Regions from separate parts of the Pantoea sp. Lu_F5_004 genome, predicted to be linked through region 4. Evidence: riboswitches for the same ligand, from Rfam matches in the RefSeq annotation. Region 4 holds a riboswitch; each other region holds the start of a gene.

Region 1 (4,783 bases), on a different replicon from region 4:
ATCACTATGCTCGACACAAATCTGAAAACCCAGCTCAAGGCTTACCTTGAGAAATTAACCAAACCTGTTGAGTTGATTGCCACGCTGGACGAAGGTGCAAAATCAACCGAGATCCGTGAACTGTTGGTTGATATCGCCGGTTTGTCTGACAAAGTCAGCTTCCGCGAAGAGAACGATCGTCAGGTGCGTAAGCCCTCATTTCTGATCACCAACCCAGGTTCGAACAGCGGCCCGCGTTTTGCCGGTTCACCTCTGGGTCACGAATTTACCTCACTGGTGCTGGCACTGTTACAGACCGGTGGGCATCCGTCGAAAGAAGCACAAAGCCTGCTGGATCAGATTGCCGCGCTGGACAGCGACTTCCATTTCGAAACCTACTATTCGCTCTCATGCCATAACTGCCCTGACGTCGTACAGGCGCTGAACCTGATGGCGGTGATTAACCCGCGTATCAGCCACACCGCTATCGACGGTGGCCTGTTCCAGAACGAGATTCAGGAACGTAACGTGATGGGCGTGCCAGCGGTTTACCTCAATGGTAAAGAGTTTGGTCAGGGTCGCATGAGCCTGGCGGAAATCGTCAGCAAAGTGGATACCAATGCAGACAAACGTGCGGCGGAAGAGCTGAACAAGCGTGACGCCTATGAAGTCCTGATTATCGGCAGCGGCCCGGCGGGCGCAGCGGCAGCCATCTACTCAGCACGTAAAGGTATCCGTACCGGCCTGCTGGGTGAGCGTTTTGGCGGCCAGGTGCTGGATACGGTCGATATCGAAAACTATATCTCCGTACCGAAAACCGAAGGGGCAAAACTGGCCGGTTCACTGCGCGCACACGTAGACGATTACAACGTGGACGTCATTGAAAGCCAGAGCGCCATCAAACTGATCCCGGCAGCGAAAGAGGGCGGAATGCACGCCATCGAAACCGCCTCTGGCGCAGTATTGAAATCACGCAGTATCATCCTGGCGACCGGCGCACGCTGGCGTAACATGGGCGTGCCGGGTGAAGAAGAGTATCGCACCAAAGGCGTGACCTACTGCCCACACTGCGATGGCCCGCTGTTTAAAGGCAAACGCACGGCGGTGATCGGCGGCGGTAACTCCGGCGTGGAAGCGGCCATTGACCTGGCCGGTATCGTTGAACACGTTACGCTGCTGGAGTTTGCCGGTGAGATGCGCGCCGATCAGGTGCTGCAGGATAAGCTGCGCAGCCTGAAGAACGTGGATGTGATTCTGAACGCCCAGACCACCGAAGTGAAAGGCGACGGCACCAAAGTCACCGGCCTGCACTATATCGATCGCACGACGCAGACCACTCATGAACTGCCGCTCTCCGGTATCTTCGTTCAGATCGGTCTGCTGCCGAACACCCCATGGCTGGAAGGGGCGGTTGAGCGCAACAAAATGGGTGAGATCATCATTGATGGTAAATGCGAAACCAGCCTGAAAGGCGTGTTCGCCGCGGGCGACTGCACCACCGTACCGTACAAGCAGATCATCATCGCCAGCGGCGAAGGTGCTAAAGCCTCACTGAGCGCTTTTGACTATCTGATTCGTACCAAATCGGCAGAGTAACATTTAGTTAGCCAGACAATAGCCCTTCAGCACGCCTGCTGAGGGGCTTTTTTTTAGCCTGTTAATAGCCCGCCAGCGTCATCAGCATCATCCAGATTGGCGTTGTCACCGCCGCAAACACGGTAGAAAAGAGCATGCTCGCCGCCGCCGGGCCGGTAATGACATTGAACTTCTGCGACATCAGATAGACGTTAACCCCGACTGCCATCGATCCCAGCAGCACCACCACTTTACTCTCCAGCGGCGGCAGATCGGTCAGCCACGCGATAGCCCATACCGTCATCGGTTGCAGCACCAGTTTCAGCAGGCAGATGGTATAGCTCTCTTTTAAGCCATCCCGCACCCGATAGTGCGCCAGGCTCATGCCCAGCGTCACCAGCGACAGAGGTGCGGCCAGTGAGGCCAGCATCTTTAGCGGTTCAGCGGCCAGCAGCGGCAAGGGACGTTGCAGAAAGCTCCAGGCTGTACCGCTGAGAATACCGATGATCAGCGGATTCTTCAGCACGCCGAGCAGGGTGCGCCAGAGTCCTTCCAGCGAGAAGCTGCCCTGTTTTGCCCACTCGACCGAAACGGTCAGTAAGGTCCAGAGGATCAGGCTGTTAAACACCAGCACCAGCGCCACCGGGGGCAGGGCTTCTGGTCCCAGCAGTACCGTGGCCACTGGGATCCCCAGCATCACGTTATTGGAAAAGATGCCGCCCAGCGCAAAAACCGACGCCGCTACGCCATCCAGATTAAACAGCCTTGTTGCCAGCAGTCGCCCCACGATAAACACCAGCAGGCAACTGCCGAAAAAGGCCAGCAACAGGCGCGCATCCACCGGCGGACTTTGCGAGAAGGTGCTCATCACCCGAAACAGCATGCAGGGCAGGGCAACGTTAAACACAAAGCGGTTCATCCCTTCGCTGATGCTGGCGGGCCATTTCCCGAGGCGCGTGAGGCAGTACCCCAGCAGGATCAGGATAAACAGCGGGGCTGACAGGTAAATTTGATGGCTTAAGCTTTCAAACAGCAGTGGCATAAAGAGAGTCTGGTCAGACGATGATTAGTTACCAGACTAACAAATTGCTAACTAACTGTTAACCTGAACTGTGTCCGGAATGACCGTAGCCGGGACGCTAACCTAACCAGCGGCGCGCCTGGTGATCGCTGATGTCGCGATAATAGACCCGGTGAATAATTTCGCCACAGCCTGTGCAGCGGGCGGAAATATAGGTGGAGAGGTACTGTCTGCCATTGGGTGCCACGGCACCCTTGCGTTCAATATTAATATCCTGCCATCGATGGCGGTGTGGAATAAGCGCTAAAAATCGCATCATACATCCTGAATAGTATGAAGTTCCGCTTCAGGAGTTTTCTAACCCCATGAAATAAAGTGTTTTTTACGATGATGCTGCAAGCAGGTTAATTATTATGGGGTAACCAGAGTCACTGCGGGAAATATTACCCATCCGGGTAATAAGCGGGACTACCTATAAAAAGGTATCTCGTTAACCCGCAGCATTAAGCCTTTTTTTGCACCCTCAGGCGTTGATCGGGATCATGTGAATTGTTTCAGCTCCGATTATTTCCCCGGCGGGAGTCGCTTGCTTTCGCTGCGCGGCTTGCCTATGCTGCAAGCCGTAACACGACTCGGGGTGCCGCTTTCCACACGGAAAGGGCTGAGAAAAACCCGCTGACCTGAACTGGATAATGCCAGCGTAGGGAAGTCTGATGCCTGACCGCATTCGCCTTCTTGTTCGCCGGTTGGGAGCTACGATGACACATCAATCTCAACACCTTTCTGCCGCGCACTTCGCGCCCATTCTGCACGCTTTCCGCCGCCAGTCACCACTGGTGCACTGTATGACCAATGACGTGGTCCAGAACTTCACCGCCAACGTGTTGCTGGCACTCCATGCCTCACCGGCGATGGTGATCGATGCCGCTGAGGCCGCCCAGTTCAGTAGCATGGCCGATGCACTGCTGATTAACGTGGGCACCTTAACCCGCGAGCGCCAGCAGGCGATGCAGGCTGCCGTCACCGCGGCTAATCAGGCGGGCACGCCCTGGACACTCGATCCGGTTGCCGTCGGCGCACTGACGCTGCGCAGTGACTTCTGCCAGCAATTGTTAAGCCAGCAACCGGCGGTAATTCGGGGTAATGCGTCAGAGATTCTGGCGCTGGCACAACAGGCCAGCGGCGGACGCGGTGTCGACACGCTGCATCAGGCGGATGCAGCACTCGGTGCGGGCCGGCAGCTCGCGAAAACCTGGAGCACGCTGGTAATCGTCACCGGTGAAGTGGACTACGCCACCGATGGTCAGCGACTCCTTGCTATACAAGGTGGAAACACCTTAATGACACGGGTAGTCGGGACCGGCTGCGCCCTCTCGGCAGTGGTGGCGGGGTTCAGTTCTCTGCCAGGCGATCGGCTCATGAATGTCGCGGCCGCCTGTCAGGTGATGGCGCTGGCGGGTGAAAAGGCGGCGGCACAGGCTGCCGGACCCGGCAGCTTTGCCACAGCGTTTATAGATGCACTCTGGACGCTGGAGGATAATCATGAAGCGTATTAACGCTCTGACGATTGCGGGTACCGATCCCAGCGGCGGCGCTGGTATTCAGGCCGATCTGAAAACCTTCTCGGCTCTGGGAGCCTATGGCACCAGCGTCATTACCGCGCTGGTGGCACAGAACACCTGCGGCGTGCAGTCGGTTTATCGCATTACGCCTGACTTTGTTGCCGCCCAGCTTGATTCAGTGCTCAGTGATGTGCGCATCGACAGTGCAAAAATTGGCATGCTGTCAGAAACGGCTATCGTGGAGCAGGTTGCGGAACGGCTGATGCGTGCGGCAATCCCGTTTGTTGTGCTGGACACGGTCATGGTCGCGAAAAGTGGTGATGCGTTGCTCTCGCCAGACGCCGTAGCCCGTGTTCGGGAGCTGTTATTGCCGCAGGTCTCGCTGATCACACCTAATCTGCAGGAAGCGGCGGCGTTGCTGGACTGCGCCATTGCGGCAGATGAAGAGGAAATGCGCGAGCAGGGACGGGCATTGCTGGCACTGGGCTGTCAGGCTGTGCTGATGAAGGGCGGTCACCTTGCGGCGGCGGAGAGCCCGGACTGGCTGATCACGCACTCAGCAGAGCAGCGATTCAGTACGCCGCGGGTAAATACCCGTCATACGCACGGCACAGGCTGTACGCTGTCGGCAGCCTTAGCCGCGTTG
Region 2 (4,783 bases), 240 kb from region 4:
CGCGATTGTGCTGATTGGTCCGATTGGCATCTGGATCGGCAGCGGCATCTCCGCGCTGGTCTACACCGTGCATGGCTATCTTGGCTGGCTTTCTGTCGCGATTATGGGCGCAATCTGGCCGCTACTGGTGATGACCGGGATGCATCGGGTGTTCACCCCCACCATCATCCAGACCATTGCCGAAACCGGCAAAGAGGGCATGGTGATGCCGTCAGAGATTGGTGCCAACCTCTCGCTGGGAGGATCGTCGCTGGCGGTGGCGTTCCGGACTAAAAACCGTGAACTGCGCCAGACCGCGCTGGCAGCGGCGGCATCAGCGATTATTGCCGGCATTTCAGAACCGGCGCTCTATGGCGTTGCGGTCCGCTTAAAACGACCGCTGATCGCCTGTCTGATCAGTGGTTTTATCTGCGGCGCGGTCGCGGGCATTGGCGGGCTGGCCAGCCACTCCATGGCCTCTCCCGGCCTGTTTACCAGCGTACAGTTCTTCGATCCCACCAATCCCATGAGTATTGTCTGGGTCGGTGCGGTCATGGTGTTGTCTGTGGTGCTCTCATTTGTGCTGACGCTGCTGTTAGGTTTTGAAGATATTCCTGAAACCGAGCCTGAAACCAAAACCGCACCAGAAAGCGCAACGCAACCTGCGCCCGTTACCGAACGCGCTAACGCGATTAATAGCCACTAAAGGAAAGGGTCATGCTGACCCGGAAAAGAGGATTGCATGTCTGATTCAAGGTTTCCGCAAGGATTTTTATGGGGCGGCGCACTGGCCGCCAACCAGAGTGAAGGCGGCTTTCGTGAGGGCGGAAAGGGCTTAACCACCGTTGACATGATTCCACATGGCCCGCACCGTATGCCGGTCAAACTCGGTCTGGAAAAGCGTTTTACCCTGCGTGACGATGAATTCTATCCCAGCCATGAAGCCATCGATTTCTATCACCGCTATCCGGAGGACATTGCGCTGATGGCGGAGATGGGGTTTAGCGTGTTCCGCACGTCGATTGCCTGGAGCCGTCTCTATCCCAATGGCGATGAACTGACGCCCAATCCGCAAGGCATCGCCTTTTACCGCGCGGTCTTTGAGGAGTGCCGCAAATATAATATCGAACCGCTGGTCACGCTCTGTCACTTTGATGTGCCGATGCATCTGGTGACTGAATATGGCTCGTGGCGCAATCGCAAAATGGTCGACTTTTTTGCCCGCTATGCCCGCAGCTGCTTTGAGGCGTTTGATGGCCTGGTGAAATACTGGCTGACCTTTAATGAGATTAATATCCTGCTGCACAGCCCGTTTTCCGGCGCCGGTCTGGTGTTCGAACCCGGTGAGAACAAGGATCAGGTAAAGTATCAGGCGGCCCATCATGAACTGGTCGCCAGTGCGCTGGTGACGCGCATTGCGCATGAAGTGAATCCGATGAACCAGGTCGGCTGCATGCTGGCAGGTGGCAACTTCTATCCCTGGTCGAGCAAGCCGGAAGATGTCTGGGCAGCACTGGAAAAGGATCGCGAAAACCTGTTCTTTATTGATGTGCAGGCGCGCGGAGCCTATCCGGCCTACGCCGCCCGCGTATTCCGTGAAAAAGGGGTGACGCTTGAGATTGCTGACGGTGATGCCGACATCCTGAAAAACAGTGTCGATTTTGTCTCGTTCAGTTACTACGCCTCACGTTGCGCCTCGGCAGAGATGAACGAGCAGAACAGTAGTGCCGCCAATGTGGTGAAATCGCTCACCAATCCCCATGTACCGCGCAGTGAGTGGGGCTGGGGCATCGATCCGCTCGGCTTACGCATCACCATGAATATGATGTATGACCGCTATCAGAAGCCGCTGTTTCTGGTGGAGAATGGCCTGGGTGCGCGCGATGAGATCGAATCCAATGGCGAGATCAACGATGATTACCGCATCAGCTATCTGCGCGAACATATCCGCGCCATGGGTGACGCAATAGAGGATGGCGTGCCAGTGATGGGTTATACCAGCTGGGGCTGTATCGATCTGGTTGCCGCCTCAACGGGTGAAATGAGCAAGCGTTACGGATTTGTCTATGTTGACCGCGACGACCTGGGTAACGGTACGCTGGCGCGCACGCGGAAGAAATCGTTCTGGTGGTACAAAAAAGTCATTGCCAGTAATGGCGCAGATCTTGAGTGACAACGTCACTTAAAATCTGTCGTCATGCTGTTACTGGCGCGACAAAAACGCCGGAACAGCACGCTTATTTGTACCGTTGTACTCTGGCAGTAATTATCGTATAACCAATGTCTCCGAGGGGTGTCCTGTAATGGGCTGAGATGGCGCAAGCCGAACCCTTTGAACCTGATCTGGGTCATGCCAGCGAAGGGACGGGTCGGCAGATTTTCTGCGTCATCTCCTGCAATATTCCCTGTTCCAGACCGTATGCCCGGATCTCCCTGTTACTGGAGATCCTATGTCACATCCGCTTTTCGACACCGGCTTTTATGGTCGTCTGCGCCAGCAGGCGGGCGGCCAATGGCACGCCTATATCGGGCACGAGTTTGTGCGGCAACTCGGTCAGGGCACCCTGCCACCCGCGGCCTTTCGCCACTATCTCACTCAGGATTATCTCTTTCTGCTGCACTTCGCCCGTGCCTGGGGCCTGCTGATCAGCAAACTCTCTGAGCCAGACGCATTACGCCGCGCGACGGCATCGCTTAACGCCATCGTCAGCGAACTGCCGCTTCACCAGGCGTACTGCCAGCAATGGGGCATCAGTGAGGCGGCAAAGGCGAGCGAACCCGAGGCAGTGGAAACGCTCAACTACACCCGCTACGTGCTTGACGTGGGTCACACCGGGGATGCGCTGGAACTGCTGACCGCGCTGATGCCGTGCGTTGCCGGTTATGCTGAAACTGGCCTGACACTACTGCATGACCCCGCGACCCGCTTTGAGGGGAATCCTTACGCAGCATGGATAGAAAATTACGGCAACGAAGCGTATCTGGCTGGCGTTCGCTCCTCACTTTCACTGTTTGAAACCCAGGCCCGGCAGCGCGCCGGTGAACATCGGTTTCACCCGCTGGCGGAGATCTTCACCACCGCGACCCGGCTGGAAGCCGCTTTCTGGCAGATGGGTCTCAACCATGCAGCCGCCCAGCGGAGCAGCTCATGAACCTGCCGTGCAGTCCGGTGCCGCCAGGCATTTCAATTCGCCAGCTCAGCCTGAATTATGGCCAGCAGCCACTCTTCAGCCAGCTTGATCTGGAGATCGCGGGCGGTGCTTTTACCGCTTTACTGGGTGCCAGCGGCGTCGGAAAAAGCAGCCTGATGCGGGTCATTGCTGGTCTGACGCCACCCTGTGCCGGTCAGGTCAGCGGCAGCGACGGCCTGCCGCTGACCGGACGCATCGCCTGGATGGGGCAACAGGATCTGCTCTATCCGTGGCTCACGGTTGAACAAAATGTCTGCCTCGCCAGTCGCCTGAAAGGTGAAAGGGCCGATCGCGACTGGGCGCAGCATCTGCTGATGCGGGTAGGTCTTAGCCACTCTGCGAACGCGCGACCCGCGACACTTTCCGGCGGAATGCGTCAGCGCGCCGCGCTGGCCCGCACCCTCTACACCCGTCAGCCGGTTGTGCTGATGGATGAGCCCTTCTCCGCACTGGATGCCCTCACTCGCGCTCAGATTCAGACGCTGGCTGCAGAAGTGCTGGTCGGACACACCGTGCTGCTGATTACCCATGACGCCGCCGAAGCCTGTCGGCTCAGTCACTACGTGCTGATGATTGGTTCTGCGGGAATTGAAACCTGCCCGCCTCTGCCGGGCCAGCCACCAAGGGCTGCAGACGACATACAGGTATTGCAGAGTCAGGCCGCATTGCTGAAGCAGCTGAGCAGGATAGCGGGATGAGATTACACAAAGGTTTTGCCGGTCTTCACCGTGGAGTGATGCTGTTTGCCGGACTGATTGCGCTGTGGTGGCTCGCCACACTGACTTCGGTTCCGGCCTTTCTGCTGCCCTCACCCGCTGCGGTCGCCATCGCACTGTGGCAAAACGCAGGCTATCTCGGCCATCACACTTTGATTACCCTGACCGAGATCGTCAGCGGCATGGCTTTCGGCGTGCTGCTGGGGAGTGTGCTGGCGCTGGGCATGACCTTTTCGCCGTGGCTGCAGCGCTGGATGATGCCGCTGGTGATCACCAGCCAGGCGATTCCGGTTTTTGCCCTGGCGCCGCTGCTGGTGCTCTGGTTTGGTTTCGGCATGGGCGCAAAGGTCGCGATGGCCATCCTGGTGATCTTCTTCCCGGTGACCTCCGCCTTTTTTGATGGCCTGCGTCGCGTCACGCCCGGCTATCTCGATCTGGCTCGCACGCTAGGCGCATCACCTGCAGCGCAACTGCGCCATGTCCGGCTGTTAGCCGCGCTGCCCGCCCTGGGCTCAGGATTGCGGATGGCGGCAGCCGTCGCGCCGATAGGCGCAATCATCGGCGAATGGGTCGGCTCGGCCGAGGGGCTGGGCTACGTGATGCTGAATGCCAACGCCCGGATGCAGAGCGACCTCTGTTTCGCCGCCTTGTTTATTCTGGTGCTGATGACGCTGGCCCTGTGGCTGACCCTCGACATCCTGCTACGCCGCCTGATTACCTGGGCACCCGAGACACATTAATGACCAAACCAATGAGAAAACCCATGACAAAAATGCCTCTGTTTACCCTGCTGTTCAGCGCCACCTTAGCCACACAGGCTCAGGCGATGGAGAAACTGACACTGGTGCTCGACTGGTATATCAATCCCGATCACGCACCAATTATGGTGGCCCAGCA
Region 3 (4,783 bases), on a different replicon from region 4:
CGCCAGAATCAGCATGCCGCTGGTGTCGATAAGGGTTGCCGCCGCCGGGCGCTGACGCAGGCGCAGCTCGCGACTGCTCCACAGCAGCATCATGGTCAGCACCACACAGAGCAGACCGGCGCCGGTGGCGATGCGCAGTGAGGTAAACGTCGCCTGCCAGAGTGCAGGCTGCGCCAGCGCGCCGCGCAGTCCGCCGTGCAGACCATCGATGATGACCGCCGCCAGCGGGGGCAGCAGCAGGATCAGCGCCAGCAGGATCAGCAGCGCATCAACCAGCTGCGCCCCGCGCGAATCCTGCGGATCGCGCCAGCCGTTCAGCTGGCTGGTTCCGGCGGGAATCGCCTTGCTGAAGCGCTGGCTGAGCAGCACCAGCGTCACGCAGCAGCCAAGCTGGATCAGCGCCAGCAGTGCTGCGCGTCCGGGATCGTAGTCATAACTCAGTGCCTGGAAAATCGCCAGCTCGATGGTCGTCGCCTGCGGGCCGCCGCCCAGCGAGAGCACGGTAGCAAAGCTGGCGAAACAGAGCATGAAGATCAGCGCGCCGGTCGGCAGCAACTGACGCCGCAGCCATGGCCACTCCAGCAGACGAAAATGGTGCCAGCCGCGCAGGTCGAGCTGTGCCGCCAGCTGACGCTGTTCCGCCGGAATGCTTTCCAGCGCCTGCAGCATCAGGCGGGTCGCCAGCGGCAGGTTAAAGAAGACGTGCGCCAGCAAAATGCCCGGCAGACCGTAGGGAGAGAAGTGGTAATCAATTCCTGCCAGCTGGCACAACTGCGCCAGCCAGCCGACACGACCATAGACGGTGAGCAGACCAAATACCGCCACCAGCACCGGCAGCACCAGGGTCATGGCGCACAGACGCAGCAGCAGCTGACGGCCAGGGAAACGGCGTCGATAGAGCGCGCGCGCCAGCGGCATCGCCGGCAGCAGCGACAACAGCGCGGAGAGCAGCGCCTGACCAAAAGAGAAGGCGATAACGTGATGCAGGTAATCATCCTGCAGCAAGCTGCGCCAGTCATTCTCTGGCGCGGCGCTCCAGAGTGCACCGAAGGCCAGCAGCGCCACGCTGATTAACAGCAGCGTGGCGAGCGAACCGGGGATAAGCCAGCGCGGCATCAGCGGCTGACGGCGCGTTGCCACTGGCTGATCCAGCCTGAACGCTGGCTGGCAACCTCTTCCGGCGAGAACTGCAGGGCGGTGGAGGGCACAGTGAGCGCGCTAAAACCGGCAGGCAGCGGCGTGTCGATTACCGGGTACATCCAGTTACCGGTCGGGATAGTGCGCTGGAAGTCGGGTGACACCATAAACTTCATAAACTGCTGTGCCAGCGCTGGCTGTTTGCTGCTGGCTAACTGCGCGGCAACTTCAACCTGCAGATAGTGGCCCTCTGCAAACGGCGCGGCGGCATAGTTCTCCTTTTTCTCTTCGATGATGTGGTAAGCCGGTGAGGTGGTGTAGCTCAGCACCAGATCGCCTTCGCCCTTGAGGAACAGGCCATAGGCTTCACTCCAGCCTTTGGTCACCGTCACGGTTTTCTGCGCCAGCTTTTGCCACGCCTGCGGTGCCTGATCGCCATAGACTTTCTGCATCCACAACAGCAGACCTAAGCCGGGGGTGCTGGTACGGGGATCTTCGTAGATCACCCGCCACTTCTCCGGGCTGTCGACCAGCTCTTTCAGGCTTTTTGGCGGATTCTTCAGCCGGGTTTTGTCATAGACAAACGCGAAGTAGCCATAATCAAACGGCACGAAGGTGGTGTTGTGCCAGCCGCCGGGCAGTTTTAATTTCGAGGCATCGACCTGACTTTCGGCAAACAGACCGGTTTTCTGTGCCGCCTGTACCAGATTGTTATCCAGCCCCAGAACCAGATCGGCTTTGCTGTTTTTCCCTTCCATGCGCACGCGGTTCAGCAGCGACACGCCATCTTCCAGCGTGACGAATTTCAGTTCGCAGTTGCACTGCGCCTCGAAGGCTTTTTTAACCGCCGGGCCAGGGCCCCAGTCAGCGGAGAAGGAGTCGTAGGTGTAGACCGTGAGAACCGGCTTAGCCGCCAGAACGGGGGCGGAGAGTAACAGCAGCACCGGCAGAACTTTGTTTAACACTTTGCGCTCCTTCAGGAGAATAGGGGATGAGTCGCAAAGGATCTGAGCACAGAGGCCTCCCAAATCCCTACGTCGGTATTAACCGAATCAGGTTCGACGGGTATCTCTCAGCTGCTTGCTGGTGGCAGGCGGCACCCCGTTGAGAACGTCACATTCTAGTCATTTCAGCGCCGGGGCGAAAGCCTCACAGCGCGGGTGGCGCGAACCAGGCGGATTTAAAATCAAACCAGCCCAGCGTATTCATCCGAACGCCGCGCATGCTGCGCTGACCTTCAAGCAGCAGCCAGTGGTGAAACAGCGGATGAAGACCCGCTTCTTCGACTAACTGTTTACTCCATTCAGCCAGCGGCAGCGTTTTCTCGCGCCAGCGAGCCGCATCGCTGTGCCAGTCGATCGGCAGACAGTGATGCAGCAACGGGATCTCATAAAGCTGCGCAAACAGAGAGTAATTCAGCGGCAGGGTAAAGTTCACGCTGCCAAGCCAGATGTCACTTTCCGCTTCGCCCTGGTACCAGCTTTCGTAGCTGATTTCGCGGGTTTCCAGCGTGACGCCATGCTCTGCCAGCAGCGGACGCAGCGCGTTAGCGATGCCTTCATGCTCAACGTGCTGGCTGTACCAGGTCAGCGTCAGGTGGGTTAAGCCGGCCGGCTTTTCCACTGGCGTCAGGTCGCGCCGGTGATGCCAGCGTGGCAGCAGGCCATACGCCGGAAACCAGTAGCGCTGGTAGCCGACACCGGCGTGATTGAGCAGGGCGATAGGATTAAACAGGTAGCTGACCCAGCGCCGGACTGCCTCGTTGCGTCCCTGCTCTGAACGCTGGTCGAACAGCAGATAGTAGCATCCCTCTTCAAGACGGCTCTCCTCCTGAATCTCATCGGCTCCGTCGCCCTGCAGGCGGACACCGGCATAGACCAGCTCATCGCTGATGTCGGGCAATACCCAGATAGAGACATCATCAATCAGGGCGCGAAAACCAAAATAGTCATCAAACGCCTCGATCTTCAGCTGACTCTCCTGATTGCGGATCACCCGGTAAGGACCGGTGCCAACCGGCTGGCGGGCAAAATCGTGCAGCGTCGGCCATTCGCGCGGCAGGATCATCGCACTGACGCTGCCCAGCAGCCAGGGCAACCCTTCATCGGGCTGGCTTAAGCGGATATCCAGCGTCCAGGGCGCGGGCGAGTCGATCTGCTCGATATGGGAAAAGAGCGGATGGGGGCGCTGACGCTCGAGCGTGGCCAGCACATCCTCCATCTCCAGTTCTCTGCCGTGATGGAAGCGAATCGCCGGACGCAGAAAAAAGCGCCAGTGAAGCGGAGAACTCTGCTGCCAGTGGTGCGCAATATCGGGCTCGATTTCCCCGTTTTCCTCATTTATCCGCGTCAGACCGTTGAAAATCTGTCGCGCAATGTGGGTTTCGGAGCGCCGCAGCGGCGAACCGGGCAGCAGATTGAGCAGCGGACGATAGTAGAGCACCCGCAGGATATGCTTGCCCTGACGGAAACTGCGCCCCAGGTGCGCGGCGATCATCTGTCGCACCTGATTTTTATCGCCCACCAGCTGGACCAGCTGATCGATGCGATCCTGCTCCAGCAAATCCTCGGCACGCTGCTGCTGCAAAGCCAGTCCGGTATAGCAGAAGGTAAGCTGTGAACGCTTGCCGCGCCCGGCTTCCGCCTGCCAGATCAGCCAGCCCGCGGCCTGCATCCGGTTGAGCAGATTGCGCATATGGCGGCGCGAGCAGTGCAGCAGGTCAGCCAGTTCGCTAAGGGTAATCTCCTGCGTTTGCCCCTGACAGCTCTGCCACAGGCGAATGAACTGCTGCTTCAGACGTGATGAGGACATAAAAGGGGAACTCCCGGTCAAAAGCGCTCTGTTTTTCTTGCCCTATTTTAAGAGCAAACTTTGCGTTATGGGAAGAGCGGGAGGCATTCAGCACTGAATGGCGTTCGACCCTGACTTCGCTGTTCAGCGGAGTGCTTTTCTGAGTAGGGTGCATTTACACCGCCAGCAGATGATCTCTGCTGGCTTTTTTCATATTGCGCGGTATCGTCTACCCTTCTTTTCCCCTCTGTTTGTTCTGTAAGGGATTTCGGTATGAAATCGCTGTTAACGCGGCAGCGCCGCATCAATCCGGTTTACCTCGCATTTATGGTCGCTTCGTTCATGCTGGGCATTGCGGGCGCACTGCAGGCGCCGACGCTCAGCCTGTTTTTGACGCGCGAGGTGCAGGCGCGGCCCTTCTGGGTCGGACTGTTTTTCACCATCAATGCGGTGGCCGGTATCGTGGTGAGCATGCTGGTGGCAAAGCGCTCTGACAGCGTCGGCGATCGTCGTCATATTATTCTCTTCTGCTGCCTGATGGCCCTGGTCAACGCGCTGCTGTTTGCCTTTACCCGCCACTATCTGACCTTGCTGACGCTGGGCGTGCTGCTGTCGGCGCTGGCCAGCGTCTCGATGCCTCAGCTGTTTGCGCTGGCGCGGGAATATGCCGATCAGTCGGCGCGTGAAGCGGTGATGTTCAGTTCGGTGATGCGTGCGCAGCTGTCGCTGGCGTGGGTGATTGGGCCGCCGCTCTCCTTCGCGCTGGCGCTGAACTACGGCTTTGTGACGCTATTTATGGTGGCCGCCGCGCTGTTTCTGATCTGTATCCTGCTGGTCTGGTTCACCGTGCCGTCGG
Region 4 (4,783 bases):
AGACGTTCCAGCTGGTTGAGGTAGTCTAAACCGGCACGCTACAGCGTGTTTGCCGCCACCAGCGCCAGCCGCGTAATCCCCCGCGCGGCGAGGTTCTCAGCCGCCTGGGCTGCGCGCATGCCACTGGCACACACCAGTACCACACGCTGATCGACCGGCGGCTGCCAGTCCGCTATCTGCTGCGGCAGAATCCGCACCACCCGATCGGCCACACTGACCGGTGCCTCTTCCAGGCTACGCAACTCCACTATGCAATCAGCCTCCATCAGCATGGCCCGATCGATAAAGGGCGTGCCGGGCGCGTCAGGTTCAGGTGCGTCATCAAAACGAAACTGCCTGATATGCCAGTCAACAAAGTCACAGTGGATCATGCAGCCGAGCGGCGATGGCGTCAGTTTTAACAATACGCTCAGCGCCATCTGCGCCTGCATTGCGCCCAGCGTTGCTACCGCCGGTCCCATTACGCCTGCCGTATTGCAGTTACCCGAGGCCGTGGGCAGCTGCGGGAACAGCGCGCGATAGCCAGGCGCACCGCCACAGAATCCGCCAACATAGCCTTTGCGTCCCAGCACCGAGGCGCAGATCAGCGGCAGGCCTGCCGGATAACAGGCGTCGGAGAGCTGATAAGTCATAGCGAAGTTATCCGCCGCGTCCACTACCAGATCGATCCCCTCCAGCGCCTGCGGCAGTTGACTGGCGCTTAGCGCGTGAGGATGCGCCTCAACGCGACAGTCAGGATTGCGCTGCGCCAGCGCACGCTGAGCGCAAAATACTTTCTGCTGACCCACATCGTCGACGCCAAACAGCGTCTGCCGGTGGAGGTTGTGCAGTTCAACCCGATCGCCATCGTAAAGACGGATAAATCCCACACCCGCACCTGCCAGTAACGGCAGCAGCGTTGCACTAAGCCCGCCCGCCCCCACCACCAGCACCCTTGCCCTGCTCAGCCGCTGCTGCCCCGCTTCACCAATCTCTGGCAACATCGTCTGTCGCTGATAACGCTCCATCTTTGCTCCTTAACTGAATTGTGCCAGACCAAAAATGGGCGTAGAGGCAGACGCCATGTCGCGCTGCTCCATCAATCCCGCCTGAAACGCCTCGTGTCCGCCGTGGATCGCAGCAGCAAAGGCACCGGCCATGCGCACCGGATCGCGCGCTTTTGCCACCGCCGTGTTGAGCAGCACGCCATCAAAACCCATCTCCATCGCCTGAGCCGCCTGGCCAGGTGCGCCAATGCCCGCATCAATAATCAGCGGCACATCTTTAAACCACGCACGCATAGCGCGCAGTCCCTCGATATTCCGCAGCCCCTGGCCGGAGCCGATCGGCGCGCCCCAGGGCATCAGCACTTCACAGCCCGCTTCCAGCAACTTTTCGCCGACAATCAGATCTTCCGTGGTGTAGGGAAACACCTGGAACCCGTCAGCGCAGAGAATTCGCGCAGCTTCAACCAGGGCAAAAGGATCGGGCTGCAGCGTGTCGGCATGGCCAATCACTTCCAGCTTGATCCACGGTGTGTCGAACAGTTCGCGCGCCATCTGCGCCGTCGTCACCGCCTCTTTCACCGTGTGGCAGCCCGCCGTATTCGGCAGAATACGTTTGTTGAGCTGTTGCAGCAGCGTGCGGAAAGCGCCGCCTTCACTGCCTTCCCGCCGCAGGCTGACGGTAATAATCTCCGCGCCAGACGCGTTGATCGCCTGATGCAGAATGTCCGGTGACGGATAACCGGCCGTGCCAAGCAGAAATCGGGATTGCGGAGTAAATTGATAGAACATGGTTAACCTCCCTGCATCGGTGACAGGATTTCGAGCTGGTTGCCCGCCTCAAGTTGCTGGCTGGTATAGCGGCTACGCGGTACAAACTCCCCGTTCAGCGCGGTGGCGACGGTCCGCGGATCGATCTGCTGCTCCGCCATAAGCTCCGCCAGCGTCGTTGCGCTGGTTTCAATCGTGCGTCCATTCAGTTCAACGCGCATGAGTTATCTCCTGAGTCAGTTGCAGCATAAGTTTTTCAGCCATGATCGGGGCCAGCAAAAAGCCGTGGCGGTAGAGGCCGTTAAGTGAGAAACGGCCATTTTCGTAGCGGACTTCCGGCAGGTTCTGCCGGTAAGCAGGACGCAGACCGGTGCCGCTCTCCACGATCCGCGCTTCGGCCAGCGCCGGATGCAGGCTGTAAGCGGCGCTGAGCAATTCCATCATCGCCCTGGCGCTGATCGGGCTGCTGTCGTGGCTTTCCACCATGGTGGCACCCAGCATGAAGTGGCCTCCGGCGCGCGGCACCAGATAGCAGGGAAAGCGCGGGTGCAGCAGCCGTACAGGACGGGAGAGTTGTACGTCAGATGTGTGCAGGATCACCATTTCGCCCCGCACGGCGCGCAGGGCTGGCTGCCGATCGGTGGCGTGGATGCCACGGCAGTCGATGATTTTGCCGCCGGGTTTACCACTGTGAAAGGGGACGCCAGCCTGTTGCAGTTTGTCGCACAGTTGCTGCAAGGCGCGGCGCGGATCGAGATGCGCCTCTGCGGCGAAAAACAGGCCGCGGGCAAAGCGGTTTTCCAGCGCGGGTTCAATGTCACCGGGTGAAACCCACTGATGCTGCTGCGTCATGCTGGCGAAGCGCGTCAGTTCACGGCTGTCACGCGGCGGAGCAACCACCAGCGTGCCCTGCTGTTCCACGCCATCAACGCGTTTCGCCCACCAGCTGGCCGCGTGCTGGCCCCATTCGATCACCTGTGGCGGTGCGCTTTCTGCTTCACACCAGGGCGCGAGCATGCCGCCCGCCCAGTGCGAGGCCGCACGGCAGTCAGGCTGAGTAATAACTTCGACCGTTTCTCCCCGCTCCAGCAGCAGCGTGGCGACACAAAGCCCGGCAACGCCGCTGCCGAGCACCGACCAGCGGCTCATGGTATCCACCGGACAGGAAAAGAAAGATTCAGGATGAGATTTTTCAATTTGGCCTCGTTATCAGTTAACGAAGACCCGTGATACAGAGGGAAAAGGCAGGAACGTCGCGAATGCGCCCCTGCGGCAAGTATCTGATGAGATACCCGTCTTCCTACGCCAGTATCAACTGGGTCAGGTTCTAAGGGTCGCTAAGCCGCGCGGTGCGCTATTAGCCTCTCAGTCTCTCTGGCGAGACTCCCCTGACGGATTTAGTTGTAAGTTAAGCAGACAGCTTCGTCAAGCAGACTGCATAGAACCGGGTCAGAAAATCGGACTTAACCGGCAGAACCGAAATGCCAGTCAGTTGCGGTTGCCAGCGTCACAAAGGGTCCCGCCAGCGTCTGGTTGTGATGCGCAATAATCTTCTCCGCAGAGAGGTGGGGATTATCGACGGTGGTGTGCGCATCGGAAATCAGTACGACGCTAAAACCCAGCTCCGGGGCTGCCCGACAGGTGGTATCAACACAGAACTCCGTTTTCATCCCCGCAATCACCAGTTGTTTAATGCCCTTTTGCCTCAGCTGAAGCTGCAGGCCAGTATCCCTGAAACAGCTGGGATATCTTTTGGTGAAGACGACATCACTCTGCGGGTTAACCTGCAATTCCGGGATCAGGCGCGTCAGCGGGCTTTGCTCGTTAAAAGGGGAATCATCCGGGCCGATATGGCGTGCAAAAAAGAGAGGGACGGCAGAATCCCGGGCTTTAGTAATGAGAAGTGAGATGTTCGACAAAATCGAATTTGCGGCAAAGGGAGCCTCGGGACCATTAAAAAGGCCCTGCTGCATGTCGATAATTAAAAGTGCACTTTCAGATGTAACCATGACCTGTCTCCATTCAGTTTTTAAGAACGGAGAACAGCTCCCCGTCCGGTTCGGCGGGGAGTGAGAATCTGTTGTGTCAGGTGCCAGTCACAGAGTCGCTCACGCCGCCGCCAGGGGCGGTGGTGGTGGTGACGGTTGTGAAAGACTGAACTGACATAAACATTTTCTGACCCTGAGTTAATGCGTTAGGTGAAGTCACCCTCATAAGGATGGCGCTGACATCTACATTACCCTGTACGCCGTCGCTTTTAAAGCGCCTGCAGCGATTGGGTTACCGCGTCGGTTATTTCACGTATGCGCGGTTCGGCGCGGCGATAGTAAGTCCATTTCCCGACTTTGCTGGCTTCAACCAGCCCCGCATTGTGAAGCGCTTTCAGGCATAACGAGGTGGCGGGCTGTGATAAGCCCGCCTTGTCCTGTATGAGGCTGGCACAGACGCCATACTGATCGAAGGGATAGAGCTGGGTATAGCCCGCAAACGCTTCGTCAGGATTTTTAAGCCACTTCAGCACTGCCACTCTGGTCGGGTTGGACAGTAACTTCAGGGCATTTTCGGGGGACATGCCGCCTCACAGAATATCAGGATGGGTAAAATGGATAGTCAGTATAGCCTTTCTCAGTGCCGCCATACAGGGAGGCGTGATCGACCTCATTCAGCGGATATCCTGATTTAATCCGCGCGGGCAAATCGGGATTAGCGATGAATGAGCGGCCAAAACCAAACAGGTCGCCCCAGCCTTTTTCCAGCACATGCTGCGCTTTTTCAGCCGTGTAGCGACCCGAATAGATGATCGGAGAGCGGAATGTTTCCCGCAGCGCGACACGGAAGCTCTCTGGCATCTCCGGACTATTGTCCCAGTCGGCTTCAGCAATGGAGAGATAGCCAACTTCCAGCTCGTTCAGCAGTGCTGCTGCGCGGATGTAGGTCGCGTGTGGATCACTTTCAACCAGGCCGAGATAGACGCGCTCTTCGTCGGTACTGGTAAACAGAGGCGCAAATCTGACGCCAACGCGGTGGCT

What was found. A riboswitch is a leader RNA that binds a small molecule or an ion and turns the genes downstream of it on or off. The one in region 4 is predicted to bind thiamine pyrophosphate.
Region 1: it holds a riboswitch for thiamine pyrophosphate, as region 4 does, so the genes downstream of both, thiM (hydroxyethylthiazole kinase) here and ACR8BN_RS21055 (FAD-dependent oxidoreductase) in region 4, are expected to answer to the same signal.
Region 2: it holds a riboswitch for thiamine pyrophosphate, as region 4 does, so the genes downstream of both, ACR8BN_RS19440 (TenA family protein) here and ACR8BN_RS21055 (FAD-dependent oxidoreductase) in region 4, are expected to answer to the same signal.
Region 3: it holds a riboswitch for thiamine pyrophosphate, as region 4 does, so the genes downstream of both, thiB (thiamine ABC transporter substrate binding subunit) here and ACR8BN_RS21055 (FAD-dependent oxidoreductase) in region 4, are expected to answer to the same signal.

The regions. Positions count from the first base shown of each region.
Region 1 is NZ_CP194946.1:1,441,984-1,446,766, forward strand. It holds gene ahpF (alkyl hydroperoxide reductase subunit F) at 7-1,575, shown strand; gene ACR8BN_RS06715 (AEC family transporter) at 1,637-2,596, opposite strand; gene ACR8BN_RS06720 (hypothetical protein) at 2,694-2,891, opposite strand; TPP riboswitch at 3,199-3,299, shown strand; gene thiM (hydroxyethylthiazole kinase) at 3,334-4,131, shown strand; gene thiD (bifunctional hydroxymethylpyrimidine kinase/phosphomethylpyrimidine kinase) at 4,118-4,783, shown strand, end outside.
Region 2 is NZ_CP194947.1:95,739-100,521, reverse strand. It holds gene ascF (PTS cellobiose/arbutin/salicin transporter subunit IIBC) at 1-685, shown strand, start outside; gene ACR8BN_RS19445 (6-phospho-beta-glucosidase) at 722-2,152, shown strand; TPP riboswitch at 2,259-2,361, shown strand; gene ACR8BN_RS19440 (TenA family protein) at 2,430-3,131, shown strand; gene ACR8BN_RS19435 (ABC transporter ATP-binding protein) at 3,128-3,868, shown strand; gene ACR8BN_RS19430 (ABC transporter permease) at 3,865-4,626, shown strand; gene ACR8BN_RS19425 (ABC transporter substrate-binding protein) at 4,650-4,783, shown strand, end outside.
Region 3 is NZ_CP194946.1:3,416,121-3,420,903, reverse strand. It holds gene thiP (thiamine/thiamine pyrophosphate ABC transporter permease ThiP) at 1-1,140, opposite strand, end outside; gene thiB (thiamine ABC transporter substrate binding subunit) at 1,116-2,102, opposite strand; TPP riboswitch at 2,149-2,251, opposite strand; gene sgrR (HTH-type transcriptional regulator SgrR) at 2,287-3,948, opposite strand; gene ACR8BN_RS15965 (MFS transporter) at 4,201-4,783, shown strand, end outside.
Region 4 is NZ_CP194947.1:442,874-447,656, forward strand. It holds gene ACR8BN_RS21035 (ASCH domain-containing protein) at 1-29, shown strand, start outside; gene ACR8BN_RS21040 (HesA/MoeB/ThiF family protein) at 39-1,007, opposite strand; gene ACR8BN_RS21045 (thiazole synthase) at 1,017-1,775, opposite strand; gene thiS (sulfur carrier protein ThiS) at 1,778-1,975, opposite strand; gene ACR8BN_RS21055 (FAD-dependent oxidoreductase) at 1,965-2,903, opposite strand; TPP riboswitch at 3,035-3,154, opposite strand; gene ACR8BN_RS21060 (cysteine hydrolase family protein) at 3,218-3,763, opposite strand; gene ACR8BN_RS21065 (ArsR/SmtB family transcription factor) at 4,012-4,326, opposite strand; gene ACR8BN_RS21070 (alkene reductase) at 4,343-4,783, opposite strand, start outside.